Regions from separate parts of the Microbacterium sp. NPDC056003 genome, predicted to be linked through region 2. Evidence: predicted binding sites of a transcription regulator. Region 2 holds the regulator's gene; the other holds the start of a gene.
What was found. The regulator HspR, encoded in region 2, represses chaperone genes until heat shock. The targets are predictions, from matches to a motif close to AAGTTGAGTCNNNNNGACTCAACTT.

Region 1 (6,333 bases), 530 kb from region 2:
TCGACCTCCGGTTTGCTCGATGAGGCTTACTCTTGCGCACGCCACCGCCGACCGGAAGAGGCGTGACGTCCGGCGCGGCTCGGTCGAGGGCCACGAGGGCGCTGGTGCGCGGCATCCGCTCGCGTGAGAATGTCCGCCATGGAACTCGTGCAGATCGCTCAGCATGCCGACGATCTCGACCGCGCAGCGGACTTCTACTCCGCGCTGCTCCAGACCGAGCCGACAGCGCGGTTCGATCCGCCCGGACTGCTGTTCTTCGACCTGGACGGGGTGCGCCTGCTGCTCGACCGGAACGCGCCGTCGTCCCTGATCTACCTGCGCGTGCCCAACGTCCACGAGGTGATCGAGCGCCTCGGCGGCCTCGCCGAGGTGGTCTCGCATCCGCACGTCATCTTCCGTCACGAGGACGACACGCTCGGCCCGGCCGGACACGACGAATGGCAGGCGTTCCTGCGGGACCCCGAGGGCAACACCGTCGGGCTGATCGCGTTCCAGCGTCCGTAGAGGTGGCGACGCGGCATGCATCCCGCGCAAGAATGGGCGAGTGGATGCCGCGTTCCCCGCCCTCACCGAGATGCCCGCCCCGCAGTTCGTCATGTCGGCGGAGGGGCACCGCCTGGCCACGTACTCGTGGGGAGAGGATGACGGCGGCCCGACCGTGCTGTGCGTGCACGGGTTCGCGTCGAGCTGCCGCGACAACTGGGTGAACACCGGCTGGGTCCGTGACCTCACCCGCGCGGGCTTCCGCGTGCTCGGAGTGGATCAGCGCGGTCACGGTCTCAGCGACAAGCCGCACGAGCCCGAGGCGTACGGCATGGATGCACTCACGGCCGACCTGGTGGCCGTGCTCGACACGTACCTCCTCGCCTCGGTGTTCTATGCGGGCTACTCGCTCGGCGCGCGCGTCGGGTGGCAGCTCGCGGTGAACGCGCCCGAGCACGTCGAGCGGGCCGTGCTCGGCGGCATCCCCGACGGACGCCCGCTCGCGCGCCTGCAGATCGAGCAGGCCCGCGCCTACGCCGAACACGGCACGCCCGTCGAGGACCAGGTCACGCGCAACTACGTGACGCTGGCCGAGCGGGTGCCAGGCAACGATCTGCGCGCCCTCGTCGCGCTGGCGGAGGGCATGCGCCTCGGCGACGCCGATCCCGATCCCGATCGGCCGCCGCAGCAGACGATCCTGTTCGCGACCGGCTCGGAGGATGCGATCCTCGAGCGGTCGCGCGCGCTCGCCGCGGCGACACCGCACGGAGACTTCGTGGAGCTGCCCGACCGTCACCACTTCAATGCCCCGGGGTCGCGCGACTTCCGCCGGGCCGCGGTGGGCTTCTTCACACACGATTGAGCCGCTGCGCCACTGTGCGCACGTCGAGGGTGGTGCCTGAGACATCGTGCTCATCTCGATGTGATCACGGGGGGCATTCTGTCGGCGCGACCGCGTAGCCTGGAGGAGTGAGCGCCTACGTCTCGGCGTTCGAGCTGTTCTCCATCGGTGTAGGACCCTCGAGCTCCCACACGGTCGGTCCCATGCGGGCCGCCCTCGACTTCGTCGTCCGTCTGCGCGAGGAGGGCCTCCTCGACTCCGTCGCTCGCGTGACGTGCACTCTGTACGGCTCGCTGGGCGCCACGGGCATCGGCCATGGCACGCCCGACGCCGTCGTCGCCGGACTCATGGGCCTCGAACCCGAGACCGTCGATCCCGACGCCGTGCGCTCGGCGTGGGCCGCGTGGCGCGAGGGTGCGGAGCTGCCGCTGGCGGGGACGCACCCGATCCCCTTCGCGAAGGACGACGTCGTCTTCGAGCCGCGCACCCGGCTGCCCGGGCATCCGAACGCCATGACCCTCGAAGCCTGGTCGACGACACGCGGCGGACGCCCGAGACGGATCGGAGCGGATGCCGCGACCGCCGCCGTCCGCGAGACCGGTGCCGCTTACGCGCTCGGTGCAGGTGCCGCCGCGACCGCCCTCGAGCACGCCGCCGACGGCCCCGGACTCGTGCTGCGCGAGACCTACTACTCGGTCGGCGGCGGATTCATCCGGCGCGAAGGCGAGCCGCCGCGCGTACGGACGGCGAGCTTCCCATTGGATTACGGGTCGGCCGAGGAGCTGCTCGCACTGTGCGACGAACACGGGCTGACGATCGCCGAGCTCGCCCGCATCAACGAGGAGGCGCTGCGCGATGACGAGCACATCGCCAGCGGGCTCGATGCCATCTGGGACGCCATGGCGGGGTGTGTCGACGCGGGACTCCACGCCGAGGGCGTGCTTCCCGGCATGCTTCAGGTGAAGCGCCGGGCCGGAGCCATCCGCGTGCAGCTCGACGAGGCCGAGTCGGACGGACGCCGTGAGCTTCCGGGCGAGTGGCTGGGTGCGTTCGCGCTCGCCGTGAACGAGGAGAACGCCGCGGGAGGCCGCGTCGTCACCGCTCCGACGAACGGGGCGGCCGGCATCCTTCCCGCCGTGGCGATGTACTGGTGGCGGTTCCTCGCCGACTCCGGTCTCGGCGCCGGCAACGCCGTCACTCCGTACGGCGAGCTCGTGGGCAGTGCGCTGCTCGGCTACGACGGGCACGCCGCGGCGCCGGACGAGACGTCCGGGTGGGATGACGCGGCAGTCGCCGAAGCGAACCGTCGCCGTGGCATCCGCCGATTCCTCCTCACGGCCAGCGCCCTGGGCTCGCTATTCAAGGCCAACGCGTCGATCTCGGGGGCGGAGGGCGGCTGTCAGGCCGAGGTGGGATCGGCGTGCGCGATGGCGGCGGGCGGGCTGACCGCCGTGATGGGTGGCACCAACCGGCAGATCGAGAACGCCGCGGAGATCGCGATGGAGCACCACCTCGGCCTTACGTGCGATCCGGTCGGGGGCCTCGTGCAGATCCCCTGCATCGAGCGCAATGCGATCGCCGCGTCCACGGCGGTGACGGCGGCCCGGCTCGCGCTGCGTGGCGACGGCTCGCACTACGTCTCTCTCGATGCGGTCGTCGAGACGATGCGCCAGACCGGGATCGACATGTCGCACAAGTACAAGGAGACGAGCGAGGGCGGCCTCGCGGTGAACGTCATCGAGTGCTGACCGACATCCTTCGGGCGATGAAGAGGCTGGCACTCTCGATGTGAGAGTGCTAATCTGTGATTAGTTGAGTCGACTCGACTCAACTCTCAGATCAACCCCCACATCGCAACAGAAGGAGTAGACAATGGCCACGTACGACCCGTTCCGCGACTTCGACCGCCTCGCGTCGAGCCTCATGGAGGGGCGCCGCGGACCCCGCCGCATGCCGATGGACCTCTACCGCGACGGCGACCACTACGTGCTCACCGCCGACATGCCGGGAATCGACCCCGGATCGGTCGACATCGACGTCGACGGGCAGCTGCTGACGATCCGCGCCGAGCGGTCGCTCACCACGGGCGAAGGTGTGAAGTGGATCACCCGCGAACGCGAGGCCGTGAGCTTCCTGCGGCAGCTCAACCTCGGTCAAGGCATCGACACCGACAGCATCACCGCCGACTACAGCAACGGTGTGCTGAGCGTCACGATCCCGGTGAGCGAGAAGGCCAAGCCGCGCAAGATCGAGGTCCGCTCCAGCGCCGGAGCCGGCGCCGGAGCACAGACCATCACCGCGCAGGAGAGCCGCGAGGAGCCGCAGCCGATCGAGCAGTGAGCGCACAGCGACGACCCGGCCATCCCCGGCTACCCGTGACCCGGGTGATCCCGGTTTCTGACGCCGGCCACCGCCCCGCAGCCCTCCGGCCGCGGGGCGGTGTCGTGCGTGCCTAGGATCGAGCCGTGTCCGAACGCGAACTGACCACCCCGGTGCCGTTGACGCTCCCGAACGGCGAGCTGAATCCCGACGCGATCGGATGGGCCAGGCGGCCGCTCGTCGACACCCGCGGAATCGGGCGCGGGTGGGGCCGCAACAAGCGGTGGGAGTACTGGAACGTCATCACCCCGACGCACATCATGGCGCTGACAGTGTCGTCGATCGACTACGCGGCGGTCAGCGAGGTGTGGGTGTTCGACCGCGCGACGCAGCGCGCGATCGGCACGAACGTCTCGGCCGTACTCGGCCGGGCGACGCTGCCGTCGAGCCTCGAGCAGGGTCCGTCCCGAGCGCGGGCGAAGGATCTGGCGATCGACATCGACGAGGTCGACGGAGGCACCCGGCTGCGCGCGGCGACGCACCGTGCGTCCTTCGACGTCGTCGCCGAGCTGCCGGAGGCCCACGAGCGCCTCGCCGTCGTCGTGCCGTGGAGCAGGCGTCGGTTCCAGTACACCGTGAAGGATGTCGCGCGACCGGCGTCGGGACGCGTCGCGTTCGACGGCGAGGTCTTCGACGTGCCGGCCGGGGAGTCCTGGGCCGTGCTCGACCACGGCCGCGGCCGCTGGCCCTATGACATCCGCTGGAACTGGGGAGCGGGCTCCGGCGTCTCCGATGGTCGGGTCATCGGCATCCAGGTCGGCGGCAGGTGGACCGAGGGAACCGGCTCGACCGAGAACTCGATGCTCATCGACGGCCGGCTTCACAAGATCCATGACGAGCTCGCCTGGGATTACGACCTCTGGCGCTGGCGGCAGCCGTGGCGGGTGTCGGGCGGGGGGCTCGAGGCATCCTTCGCGCCCTTCTACGACAAGCGCACTCGCACCGATCTCGGCGTCGTCGCATCGAGCACCGATCAGTGCTTCGGAACGTGGAGCGGCACGTTCCGCACCGCCGAGGGCGAGGAGATCGCGTTCGACGGCATCACCGGCTGGGCGGAAGAGGTGCACAACCGCTGGTGAGCGGATGCCGTTGCTCCGTGCCCTCCGCCGCGCGGTGGCCCGTGTCGGAGGGGCGGTCGTAGGCTGAGCGCGTGGTGGAGTACGTCGTTCCCGCGCCGAAGCGGCGCCGCGGTCGACCCCGGGCAGGCGAGTCGGACGCGCGCGACCGCATCCTCGCGGCCGCGATCGAGGAGTTCGGCAGCGCCGGCTACGACGGCGCGACGATCCGCGGGATCGCGGCGCGCGCCGGCGTCGACTCGGCGCTGATCCACCACCACTTCGGCACCAAGGCCGACCTCTTCGGCGCCGTCATCGACGCGCCGATGCGGCCCGACCTCGCGCTGCCCGAGATCCTCGCCGGTCCGCGACATGAGGTGGGCGAGCGGATCGTGCGCTACGTCCTCGAGACGTGGGAGGTGCCCGAGGCGAGGCGACGCGGTGTGGCACTGCTGCGGACGGCGATCGGCAACAAGCTGACGACACCCCTCGTCGCGGGGTTCCTCTCGCGAGAGCTCATCGGGCGCATCGCCCGGACGCTCGAGGTGCCCGACGCGGAGCTCCGCGCGACCCTTGCGGGGTCGCAGATCGCGGGCATGCTGATTGCGCGCTACGTGCTGCGCCTGCCGGGCCTGGCCGAGGCATCCCTCGACGACATCGTCGAGCGCGTCGGCCCGACCGTCCAGCACCACCTGTACGACTGACGACGACACGGAAGGAAGACATGACGTTCCAGGCATATCTCGACAACGTCGAGGAGAAGACGGGACTCACTCCGCGCCAGTTCATCGAACTCGCCTCCGAGAGGGGCTTCGGTCCCGGCACCAAGGCGGGGGAGATCGTGACGTGGCTGGGTGAGGACTACGGGCTCGGGCGCGGTCACGCGATGGCTCTCGTGCACGTGATCACCAAGGGACCGCAGATCAGCGCGAAGCACGTGGGCACCGGCACCGTGCACTCCGATCCGTCCGACATGCTCTGGCTCGACGGCAAGGCGACCAATCCGAGCTCCTAGCCCTTGACGGGCGGGCAGGCCGGGCGAATAATTCATCGCGTGGTGAATAAAGCGCCGGGCCACGCCGTCGAGGTGCGCGGCCTGCGAGTGCGCCGCGGCTCGACCGACGTGTTCCGCGGCCTCGACTTCGACATCCCGCGCGGGCAGATCACCGGTCTGATGGGCCCGTCGGGCTCCGGCAAGACCACGCTCATGCGGTCGATCGTCGGCGTGCAGAAGGTGGCGGGCGGCACCGTCACGGTGCTCGGATCGCCCGCGGGAACGACGGCGCAGCGGCGTCGGGTCGCCTACGACACACAAGCCGCGTCCGTGTACGGCGACCTGACGATCGAGCAGAACCTCCGTTACTTCGCGCAGGTGATCGGCGCCCCGCGGTCCGACGTGGGACGCGTGATCGAGAAGGTCGGGCTCGAGGGCCAGGCGAAGCAGACCGTCGACTCGCTCAGCGGCGGGCAGGAGAGTCGTGTGTCGCTCGCGGTCGCGATGCTCGGGACGCCCGAACTGATCGTGCTCGACGAGCCGACCGTCGGCCTGGACCCCGTGCTGCGTGCTGAGCTCTG
Region 2 (6,333 bases):
CACCGACTGGGGCTTCGACGTCGACGGCAAGAAGTGGACGCCGCAGGAGATCTCGGCCCGCATCCTGCAGAAGCTGAAGCGCGACGCCGAGCAGTACCTGGGCGACACGGTGACGGATGCCGTCATCACGGTTCCGGCGTACTTCAACGACGCCGAGCGCCAGGCAACGAAGGAGGCCGGCGAGATCGCGGGCCTCAACGTGCTCCGCATCATCAACGAGCCCACCGCCGCCGCTCTCGCGTACGGCCTCGACAAGGGCAAGGAGGACGAGCTCATCCTCGTCTTCGACCTCGGTGGCGGAACCTTCGACGTCTCCCTGCTCGAGGTGGGCAAGGACGACGACTTCTCGACGATCCAGGTGCGCGCGACCGCCGGTGACAACCGCCTCGGAGGTGACGACTGGGACCAGCGCCTCGTCGACTACTTCATCAAGCAGTTCAAGGACACGACGGGTGTCGACGTCTCGGGCGACAAGATCGCCCTGCAGCGCCTCAAGGAGGCCGCCGAGCAGGCGAAGAAGGAGCTCTCGTCCTCGACGAGCACGAGCGTAAACCTCCCGTACCTCTCGCTGACCGACTCGGGCCCGGTGTCGCTTTCCGAGACGATCACGCGCGCCAAGTTCGAGGACCTCACCAAGGACCTCCTCGACCGCACCAAGAAGCCGTTCGAGGACGTCATCCGCGAGGCCGGCATCAAGGTCGCCGACATCGACCACGTCGTGCTCGTCGGCGGCTCGACCCGTATGCCCGCGGTGAGCGAGCTCGTGCAGCGCGAGGCCGGGAAGGAGCCCAACAAGGGCGTCAACCCCGATGAGGTCGTCGCCGTCGGCGCTGCCCTCCAGGCCGGTGTCCTCAAGGGCGAGCGCAAGGACGTCCTGCTCATCGACGTGACCCCCCTGAGCCTCGGCATCGAGACCAAGGGCGGCATCATGACCAAGCTCATCGAGCGCAACACCGCCATCCCGACGAAGCGCTCGGAGACCTTCACGACGGCCGACGACAACCAGCCGTCCGTCGCGATCCAGGTCTTCCAGGGTGAGCGCGAGTTCACGCGCGACAACAAGCCGCTCGGCACGTTCGAGCTCACCGGCATCGCGCCGGCTCCCCGCGGCATCCCGCAGATCGAGGTCACCTTCGACATCGACGCCAACGGCATCGTGCACGTCTCGGCGAAGGACAAGGGCACCGGCAAGGAGCAGTCGATGACGATCACCGGCGGCTCCTCGCTGCCCAAGGACGACATCGAGCGCATGGTGCGTGAGGCCGAGGAGCACGCCGCCGAAGACAAGAAGCGCCGTGAGGCCGCCGAGGTGCGCAACCAGGCCGAGACCCTCTCGTACTCGATCGAGAAGCTCATCAAGGAGAACGACGACAAGCTGCCCGAAGACGTCAAGACCGAGGTCCAGGCCGACGTCGACGCTCTCAAGACGGCGCTCGCGGGCGACGACGACGAGGCTGTGAAGACGGCGTTCGACAAGCTGAACCAGAGCCAGGGCAAGCTGGGCGAGGCGATCTACGCCTCCAACCAGGCGTCGCAGCCGGCTCCCGACGCGTCGGGTGAGCAGCCCGCCGACGGCTCCGGCCAGACCGAGTCCGACGAGGACGTGGTTGACGCCGAGGTCATCGACGACGAGGAAGACAAGAAGTAACCATGGCCGACAAGGACTTCGAGAACGAGGTCCCCGGCGGCGAGGACCCGGAAGCACAGGCTTCCGGGTCCGACCCGCAGGAGGGCCAGGACGACGAGCTGACGATCGATGACATCCTCGGTGCGACACAGAACGCGGATGCCGCGGCCGAAGACGCCGTGATCGCCGACCTCGAATCGCAGCTGCTCAACGATCTCAAGCGCCTCCAGGCGGAGTACGCCAACTACCGCCGCCGTACGGAGGACCAGCGAGAGCTCGAGATCGAGCGCGCCAAGGGGGCGGTCGCGAAGGGCCTCCTGCCCGTGCTCGACGACCTCGACCGGGCTGAGAAGCACGGTGACCTCGAGGAGGGCTCACCCTTCGCCGCGATCGCCGAGAAGCTGCGCGGCGTTGCCGAGCGCATCGGCCTGGTCACCTACGGTGCACCCGGCGAGGCGTTCGATCCGCAGCAGCACGAGGCCATCTTCCAGGCGCCGACCCCCGGCACGACCGAGCCCACGATCCTCGAGGTCGTCGAGATCGGCTACCGACTCGGCTCCGTCGAGCTTCGCCCGGCGAAGGTCGTCGTCGCGGTGCCGGCCGAGTAGTCCGGAGGGCACCTATGGCCAGTCAGGACTGGTTCGACAAGGACTTCTACTCGATCCTCGGTGTGTCCAAGGACGTCAGCGACACTGACCTCAAGAAGACCTACCGCAAGCTCGCGCGGAAGTACCACCCCGACTCCAACCAGGGCGATGCCAAGGCCGAGGCGAAGTTCAAAGAGGTCAGCGAGGCGTACTCGGTGCTCTCCGACGCCGAGCAGCGCAAGGAGTACGACCAGATCCGTGCCATGGGCTCGGGCGCGCGCTTCACGGCCGGCGGACAGGGCGGAGCCGGCGGCTTCGAGGACGTCTTCTCGATGTTCAACCAGGGGCGCGGCGGCGGCCGCTATCAGTCGGCCGAGGACTTCGACGACATCTTCTCGATGTTCAACCAGCAGGGCGGCGGCTTCGGCACCGGCCGGTTCGGTCAGTCGACGGGCGGCTACCGCGGGTACGGCGGTCCGACCCGCGGGGCCGACGTCACGGCGCGGACGACGATCGACTTTGTCACCGCGACCAAGGGCGAGACCATCACGCTCCAGGGCGAGGACGGCCGTCCGTTCAAGGTGAAGATCCCGGCAGGCGTGTCCGACGGCCAGAAGATCCGCCTGCGCGGCCGGGGCCGGCCGTCGCCGGACGGCGGCGAGAACGGCGACGTCGTCGTGCAGGTCGCCGTGCGACCGCATCCGGTGTTCACGCGCGACGGGCTCAACCTTCGCGTGACGATCCCGGTGACGTTCACCGAGGCCGCGCTCGGCGCGACCATCGAGGTCCCGACCCTGGGCGGCGAGCCGGTGAAGCTGCGCGTCGCGCCCGGCACTCCGTCGGGGCGCGTACTCCGCGTGAAGGGCCGCGGCGTGCAGACCGCCAAAGGCACCGGCGACCTGCTCGCCGAGGTCCAGGTGGCTGTGCCGTCGCACCTCGACGACGCGGCCCGCGAGGCACTCGAGCGGTACCACGCGCTCGAGCCGAAGGAGAACCCGCGTGCCGACCTCATGGCGAAGGCGCGCGGCTAGGAGGATAGGTCGGAGGGAGGTGAGCCGGCATGGGTGAGCAGCACGACATCGACGACGAGGCACCGATCTTCGCGATCGCCGTCGCCGCGGAGCTCTCCGGCATGCATCCGCAGACCCTCCGTCAGTACGACCGCCTCGGGCTGGTCGTGCCCGCGCGCACGTCGGGAGGCTCGCGCCGCTATTCGCTCCGCCACGTCGCGCAGCTGCGCGAGGTCGCGCGGATGTCGGCCGACGGCATCGGCCTCCCGGCGATCGCGCGCATCCTCGAACTGGAAGACCGGGTCCGCGAACTGCACGGCCGCGTCCGCGACCTCGAGGAGCGGGTGCGCACCGAACTCGAACGTCGCCCCGGCGCCCGCGTCTTCGCGGCGGGCGCGACCGGAGCGGTCGTGACCCTGCGCCACGGCACGCGGGTGCGCCGCGCGACCGAGCTCGTCGTGTGGCGTCCCCGCCAGCCGATCAGTCCGGGAGAGTCGCCGGCCGAGGCCCCGGCCGGCCATGCGGGCGACGACGAGCGCTGACCGACCGCGGTCGAGCCGCCGTGAGCTCGTCTCACTGAGCTCGATCTGAAATCGATTTCTCATTTCGCCCCCAGCCTCGTATCGTGACACCTGACGATCGAGGAGGATCATGGCTGCGCAGGCGACCCGTTCACGAATCCGAGCCGCGGCTGCGGCATCCGTCATCATCGGTGTCATGGCAATGGCCGGCTGCACGGGCACAGGGGCCGTGGACGTCGACGCCGACCCCGACAAGCCGTTCGTGCTGGAGGGCGTGTCGAACCTCACCGAGATCGCGCAGCTCACCGGGCCCGGGGCGATGAACGACACTGAGACCGCTGCCGTCGCCGGCACCGACCTGGGGTCGATGACGAATCTGGGAGACCGAACCTACTTCTTCTTCGGCGACACCTTCGGCGAGCGCGATCCCGACTCGATCGGCGGGCAGGGTGGGATCTGGCGATCGAACGTCTCGGCGTGGACGACCGACGACGATCCGACCGACGGGATCACCTTCGACGGGTGGGCTCCGGCAGACGACATCGGCTGGGCGGCGGCGCTCGTCGAGGGCGACCACGACCCCAATGACGGCAAGGGCGAGGTCACCAAGATCCCGACTCACGGCTTCGCGATCGGCGAGACGCTGTACATCGCCTACATGTCCGTCAACTTCTGGGGTGAGCCAGGAGCCTGGGACGCGAACTACTCCGGGCTGGCCAGGTCCACCGACGGCGGCGAATCGTGGACCGCCCTCGAGAACCCGCGCTGGCCGGGTGATTCGAACTTCATCCAAGTTGCACCGGCGCACGTCATGGAGGACGGCGTCGAGTACGTGTACTTCTGGTCGATCCCCTCCGGCCGGTTCGGGGGAGTGCAGCTGATGCGCGTGCCCGCCTCCGAGGAGGCGGTCGAGGATCTCACCGCGTACACGTACTTCTCGGGAGTGGATGCCGCGGGCGAGCCCCGCTGGGACGCCGACCTGACGGCTGCCGAGACGGTGGTCGAGGGAACGATCGGCGAGTTGTCGGTGATGTGGTCGACGTACCTCGAACGCTGGGTCATGACGTACTCGGACGGCGGCAGCGCATTCATCCGCGAAGGGGTCACGCCATGGGGACCATGGGGTGACCCGATCGAGCTCGTCTCCAGCGCGGAGTACCCTGGTCTGTACTCGCCGTACATGAATCCCAGATACGTCTCTGACGACGGCCGCACGATCTACTTCGCCCTGTCCCTCTGGGATCCCTACAACGTCTTCTGGTTCTCGACCGACCTCGAGAAGACCGAACCCGGGGCCTTCTAGCCCGTCGTTGTGAAATCGATACAGAGTGACCAGGTGCGCGTCTCGGAGCCGCCGCCGCACGCTGAGAGGTGTCTTTCAGCGCGACCTCACGCCCGCAGTGGCGCCGATCACGCCGTGCGGCAAGGGTGAGCAGCTTCCGTCGGCATTGCGCTTGAAATCGATTTCGCATACTCTGACCACCAGACGAGATCAGTGCCGATCCGCGGCGCCGCCGCGATTCACCGATCGATGTCAGACCGGGCTTCCTGACCGGCCACAGCTTCGACTCATCGCGGAGTCGAGTTCCTGAGGAGGGACGAATGCACAAGAGAAACAGCAGGCTCGCGCTCGCCGTCGTGGCGACCGCCTCGGCGGGCGCACTGCTCGCCGGCTGCGCCGGAGGCGGCGGTGCGCCGACCACGGAGGACGGCAAGGCGAAGGTCATCTTCTGGCAGCAGCAGTTCGAGGACTACCAGCAGGCGTGGTTCAAGGAGCAGGTCAACGAGTTCAACGCCCAGAGCGACGACGTCGAGGTGCAGTATCTCGTCGTCCCCGCTGACACGTGGGACCAGAAGCTCAAGGCCGCCCAGGCCGCCGGCAAGGCGCCCGACGTGAAGACGACGAACTACGGCAACATCAAGCCGATGCAGGCTAACGGCCAGCTGGCCGACCTCACGACGCTCATGGACGACGAGGCGTTCGCCGACATCGCGGAGAACATCAAGCCGTTCGTGAGCGTGGACGAGGGCGTCTACGGATACCCGCTGCTCGTCGAGCCGTCGACGGTGCTCTTCTACCGCGCCGACCTGCTCGAGGCGGCAGGCATCGACGCTCCGCCGACCGACTGGGATGAGCTCGTCGACGACGCGCGCAAGCTCACCGGCGACGGCGTCTACGGCATGAACATCGCCCAGACCGCGCCCGACCTGGGCTGGTCGAGCTGGGGCCTGCAGTACAACACGGCAGGCGACCTGCCGCTGCGCGGCGACTGGTCGACCGCGGATGCGACCGACCCGGCGTACGAAGAGCTGCTCGGCCTCTACCAGACGCTCTACACCGAGAAGCTCATGCCGCAGGAGCCGACGTACGGCTACGCGGACTGCTCGTTCTTCGGCGAGGGCAAGGTGGCCATGAGCGCGTGCGGTTCCTGGGCGCTCGGCCAGCTCTCGCAGAACCCCGACTGGGCGAACGTGTGGGAGAACACGGAGGTCGCGCCGTTCCCGTCGCACAACGGCGACCAGACCCTTCCGACCTCGACCCTCGGCGGCTGGACGCTCACCGTCGACTCGAAGTCGAAGTCGCAGGA

Region 1: the regulator HspR is predicted to act here: its motif matches at 3,134-3,158, upstream of ACFC1W_RS08605 (Hsp20/alpha crystallin family protein).

The regions. Positions count from the first base shown of each region.
Region 1 is NZ_JBHJXQ010000001.1:1,900,493-1,906,825, forward strand. Features, by position in the region: gene ACFC1W_RS08590 (VOC family protein) at 139-504, shown strand; gene ACFC1W_RS08595 (alpha/beta fold hydrolase) at 545-1,345, shown strand; gene ACFC1W_RS08600 (L-serine ammonia-lyase, iron-sulfur-dependent, subunit alpha) at 1,453-3,072, shown strand; gene ACFC1W_RS08605 (Hsp20/alpha crystallin family protein) at 3,197-3,664, shown strand; gene ACFC1W_RS08610 (DUF2804 domain-containing protein) at 3,790-4,782, shown strand; gene ACFC1W_RS08615 (TetR family transcriptional regulator) at 4,854-5,462, shown strand; gene ACFC1W_RS08620 (DUF4287 domain-containing protein) at 5,483-5,773, shown strand; gene ACFC1W_RS08625 (ABC transporter ATP-binding protein) at 5,813-6,333, shown strand, end outside.
Region 2 is NZ_JBHJXQ010000001.1:1,366,542-1,372,874, forward strand. Features, by position in the region: gene dnaK (molecular chaperone DnaK) at 1-1,648, shown strand, start outside; gene ACFC1W_RS06340 (nucleotide exchange factor GrpE) at 1,651-2,235, shown strand; gene ACFC1W_RS06345 (DnaJ C-terminal domain-containing protein) at 2,250-3,245, shown strand; gene ACFC1W_RS06350 (heat shock protein transcriptional repressor HspR) at 3,275-3,766, shown strand; gene ACFC1W_RS06355 (DUF4185 domain-containing protein) at 3,876-5,048, shown strand; gene ACFC1W_RS06360 (ABC transporter substrate-binding protein) at 5,348-6,333, shown strand, end outside.